DNA from 2 places in the Paenibacillus sp. fava2 genome. Region 2 is predicted to be linked to the other one. Evidence: predicted binding sites of a transcription regulator. Region 2 holds the regulator's gene; the other holds the start of a gene.

Region 1 (2,472 bases), 2.1 Mb from region 2:
AACGCCTTTGATCGTCTCGCCGCGCGAGCGCAGCTTGGACAGGTTGACGGCAACGCCGCCGCCGATTTTGGACAGCTGCATGCAGGTGTTCAGCACATAGTTGATCGAGTTGAGCGAATCGTCCATCTCCAGCAGGAAGCAGGAAACCATCTCGCCGCGGCGGCTTTTGCCTGCATTGAGGAAGGTTGGTGTGGCCGGCTGCAGGCGCTGCTCCATCATCGAACGTGCCAGAGTACGGGCCGTTTCAACATTTCCGCGTCCCAGGTGCAGAGCTACTACCGCTACACGGTCCGGATAATGCTCGAGGTACTGCTTGCGGTCATTGGTTTTGACGGCATAGTCTGTATAGAACTTGGAAGCCGCCATATAGGAAGGAAAACGGAAATCATATTCATGGGCGATCCGGTAGACATCCTCCATCTCAGCTGCGCTGTAACGGTCATACAGATCCTCGTAATAGTCATTGGCAATCATATAATCAATCTTGGCTTTGGTGCTTGTAAAGGTCAAGCTGCGGCGCTCCACATCACGCATGAACTCCGCTACAGCCTCCTGGTCTTTATCGAGCTGGAAAAATCCGGTCTCGTCTCTCTTCATCAACATGTTATTCAATTCAATATGCCGCAACCCGGTTCACCTCCTGTTTAATTCGCTCCACATCGCCAAAAGTACCTGAAAGCTCGAATTTGCCGACTACCGGCACATTATATCGTTCTGCGATCAGATCTGCGCTATGGGCGTACAGCTCACCCCAGTTTTTGTTGCCGCTGGCGGCAATGCCTTTCAGCCTGGAATGGTTCCTCTCCAAAAAAGAGGACACCTTCTCTGGGATCTGTCCAAATCCGGTGGTGTATGTAACAAGCACGTAAGGCTCGTCGATCGTCATATGCTCTTCGATTTGTACAGCAGGCAGCTTCAGCTTGTTGATAAAACGTCTGACATTGCCGGTTTTGGAATCGTAAGCAATCAGCATAGTCGCTCTAACCTCCTATAACAATGGTTCTATTTATACTTCGCTAGTTGTATTCGGGTGTTCCGCTAGGTATATGAGTTTAACTACTATATACACTACATTTAGGTGACTTCAATCATATTAAACACTATATGTTGGAAAGTCAATAGATCAGAAAGCCCTTAGCGGCCCTCTGAAAGCCCTTCAGAAACGGTCAGGCCAAGCCCCGCCTGCAATCTGTTCTCTAAAATTTTATTCTAATTTTTAATATAGTCTGAGCCGTGCTGAAAAGAGGCCTTACGTACCCGGCATCCAAAAATCCATGCCTGTTCCGGCCTCCGTCTATGGTACAAGTAATCAAAAGCTTTCATAATAACGAAAGAAACCGCCAGAGATAAAGGATGAGAGGATGAAGGCCCGATGTTTGAAGTGCAAGAGCTGGACTGGCAGGGGCGCCGGCTGACGGTGTTCCTGCCCCCTTCCTATGCATTATCCCAAAAGCGTTATCCTGCAGTATATCTGCATGACGGCGCAACCTTAATGATGAATACCTTAAATTATATGTACAGGCTGTTCCGGGAGGGGCTGCTGGCCGAGCTGATCGTCGTCGGGATCAGCACCTCTTCCCGAAATGATGATTATACACCCTGGCCGGAGTCTGCTGCAACAGAAGGCAGACCGGCCTTCGGCGGCCGCGGGTCTGCCTATCTCGATGAAATCGCCGATGGCATCAAGCCTTACATCGATTCTGTCCTGAGGACAGCCCCGGAACCGGACAATACCGGGCTGATCGGCTATTCGCTGGGCGGCCTGGTGACGCTGCTGGCCGCTTACCGCCGGCCCGATGCCTTCGGGAGGTTCGGGATGCTGTCACCTTCCATATGGTATGAAGGGATGCTTAGCTACACAGAAGCTAACCCGCTGCCTGACCGGGGGCAGCGGCTGTATTTCTCTGTAGGCAACCGTGAGGGCGTATATAAGCAGAATATTCAGCGGCATGCCGTGCCCAGCACATTGCAGCTGTACCGCAACCTGAGGGGGCAGCTGGCTGATGAGCAGCGGCTGCGGCTCTCGATTGCCGACGGGGCTGCCCATGACCTTGCCTCTATGTCGGCGCAGTTTCCTGAAGCGCTGCAGTGGCTGTACGGAGCGGCTGACGGACAGGAGGCGGGGGCGCTGCGGGCCGGGATGGAGCCTGGGCTGATCTCACCTGTCAGTGCCTGCATGCTGCCGGGAACCGAGATGTGGGACATGACCTCCCTGTATAATGGCCTGACTTACCGGATCTTTGCCCATATCCCGCTGAAGCCCCCGCCGCCGGAGGGTTACCCGGTTCTGTACACCGTCGACGGCAATGCCTATTTCGCTTCCCTGAACGATGCGATGCGGCTGCAGACCCGGCATCCGCGGGGGCTTCCGTCCGGTATGGTAATCTCCATCGGTTATCCGGCAGACGGGCCGTTTGTGGCCGAGCGGCGCTTCCGCGATCTTACCCTGCCGGATGTACAGCAGGGTCTGCG
Region 2 (2,472 bases):
AAAACGAGGGTTTTCCCAGGCTAACGGACTCAGATGACGTTATCTTCGTTCCAACTGCTGAAATGGGCAACATATGGAGGGAATAACGTCATTACAGTCCGTTAGCCTGTGCAGGTATACCGAATGGCAGAAATAACGGCGCTACGGTCCGTTAGAATTCGGGAGTCGAAGTATAGTTTGAGTAAAGGAGTATCCGCTATTCGTTGGTTTACGAGATGGGGTGAGAAGAGCTACTGGAGTTCTGGAGTTCTGGAGTTCTGGAGTTCTGGAGTTCTGGAGTTCTGGAGTTCTGGAGTTCTGGGGTTACTAGGATCGTCGGATAGTAAGTATAACTGGTGTCTTGGTGTCTTGGTGTCTTGGTGTCTTGGTATGTACAGGGTATTGGCACTGTTAGTATAGTTGGCGCAGCTCGGAAAATGTCATTAGTGAGCCAAAGGAATGTTTGATGCATTCGGTGTTAATCACATAACCTTGGCCCCCTCCCCTACTTTCAACACACAACAAAAAAACGGCATCTCTGCCGTTTCTTCTAAGATGGACTCTCAGGGGCTCGAACCCTGGACAAATAGATTAAGAGTCTACTGCTCTACCAACTGAGCTAAGAGTCCATGTTGGTATAAAATTATGGTGGAGCCAAGGGGGATCGAACCCCTGACCTCATCGCTGCCAGCGATGCGCTCTCCCAGCTGAGCTATGGCCCCATGTTACCGATTTAGAACTACAATATGTATTCTAAAATCATGTGTGAGCTGAAAGCTCACTCCGTCGTGTTATTTCGTATTTCGTAGCCGACTTCTATATAATACAGAAATCTATTCCTCATGTCAACACTTTTATAAAAAATGTTATTTGCTTTTTGTTTCCCTAAAGAAACGAGAAACGATACAGCACCTCTACAAAGCTCTACATCAAACGGAGCAATTTTTGCACAGGTGCTGCAGCTCATCTAAAGGCCCTCCAGCTCACCATCATTTTTAGACAGCAGCCCCTTCAGTTCCTTCATGAACATATTGATGTCTTTAAACTGCCGGTATACAGAGGCAAAACGAACGTAAGCCACCTCATCCACCGGATATAGCTGCTCCATCACGAGCTCGCCGATCTGCCGGCTCTCAATCTCCGCCAGTGCGATACCGCGCAGTGTCTTCTCCACCTCGGAGACGATGGATTCCAGGCGTTCCACGGACACCGGCCGCTTCTCACAGGCGCGGATGAGCCCGCGCAGGATTTTGTCACGGCTGAACTCCTCACGGCTTCCATCCTTCTTAATGACAATCAGCGGGGTTTCTTCAATCATCTCGAATGTAGTAAAGCGCTTGCTGCAGCGTTCACATTCACGCCTGCGCCTGATCGACTTGTTCTCATTGGCCGGACGCGAGTCAAGCACTTTGGTATTAGTGTGATCACAGTATGGGCATTTCATAAGCTTGGCCACTCCTTTTTGCTGTTATAGTAATTGCTGCTGCAGGCAGCACACCGTCTTGCCGGGCTCAATATTTTTTTCCAGAAAACACCGTTTTATTGTTGTTATGAATCTGGCGGGTCCGGCACATAATACAGTTACCAACCGATAGGAGGTGAACAGAAATGAGCCAAAACAGCAGCAATAACCTGGTAGCTCCAAATTCACGCGGTGCCTTGGAACAACTGAAATATGAGGTTGCCCAAGAATTAGGTATCACTCTTTCCCCGGACGGATACCAAGGCAATAAAACATCTTACGAAAACGGTTCGATCGGTGGTTACATCACTAAACGTCTTGTAACAATCGCTGAACAATCCCTGGCAGGTCAATACAAATAACCTGTCCCCATAAGCTTGCCGAAGAAGTATTAAACGGCTGTAAGCCGTTTAATGCTTCTTTTTTTACATACGATAACATTAGAACTCACTGTAAATCTCCGTATACTGATTATAGTAATAAATCACGCGCTGCACGTAGTGCCGGGTCTCGCCGAACGGTATATCCTTCACCGCAGCCTCTGTGCCATCCCAGTCCCCTCCATCAAGCCAGCTCTGTACTTTGCCCGGGCCCGCATTGTATGCGGCAATCACAGCTGTCCGGTTGCCGTCAAATTGGCGGGACAGCGAGGAAAGATACCAGGTGCCCAGCTCGATATTGGCCGACGGCTCCTCTTTAAGCTCATCCAGCGATACGTCAGGCAGCTTGGCCATTTCAAGCGCCCATTTGGCAGTATCCGGCATGAGCTGCATCAGTCCAAGCGCACCCTTTTTGGATTCACGGCCCGTCTTGAAGTTGGTCTCCACACGGATAATCGCCGCGACCAGAAACGGATCGGTCTTATACGTGCTGCTGTGTTTACGGATTTCGTCTTTATAATGGATTGGATAAAACCAGGACATCCAGTTAGTGCCGAGAAACAGAATGGCGGTAAAACCGATGAACAGCAGGAGCAGCACTCTTTTTTTACGCAGCCAGCTCATAATAACCCCAGCCTGTCCCACATAACG

What was found. Region 2 encodes NrdR, which represses ribonucleotide reductase genes. Its sites were predicted from a motif close to AACACNATATATNGTGTT; they were not measured.
Region 1: nrdI (class Ib ribonucleoside-diphosphate reductase assembly flavoprotein NrdI) is a predicted target of NrdR. The motif match lies at 1,097-1,114, and genes of this name have one in related genera.

Annotation. Positions count from the first base shown of each region.
Region 1 is NZ_CM177755.1:520,844-523,315, forward strand. It holds gene nrdE (class 1b ribonucleoside-diphosphate reductase subunit alpha) at 1-627, opposite strand, end outside; gene nrdI (class Ib ribonucleoside-diphosphate reductase assembly flavoprotein NrdI) at 614-973, opposite strand; gene AC4G46_RS02425 (alpha/beta hydrolase) at 1,373-2,472, shown strand, end outside.
Region 2 is NZ_CM177755.1:2,577,804-2,580,275, reverse strand. It holds tRNA gene AC4G46_RS10935 (tRNA-Lys) at 536-608, opposite strand; tRNA gene AC4G46_RS10930 (tRNA-Ala) at 626-701, opposite strand; gene nrdR (transcriptional regulator NrdR) at 947-1,423, opposite strand; gene AC4G46_RS10920 (alpha/beta-type small acid-soluble spore protein) at 1,588-1,803, shown strand; gene AC4G46_RS10915 (lytic transglycosylase domain-containing protein) at 1,882-2,445, opposite strand; gene coaE (dephospho-CoA kinase) at 2,442-2,472, opposite strand, start outside.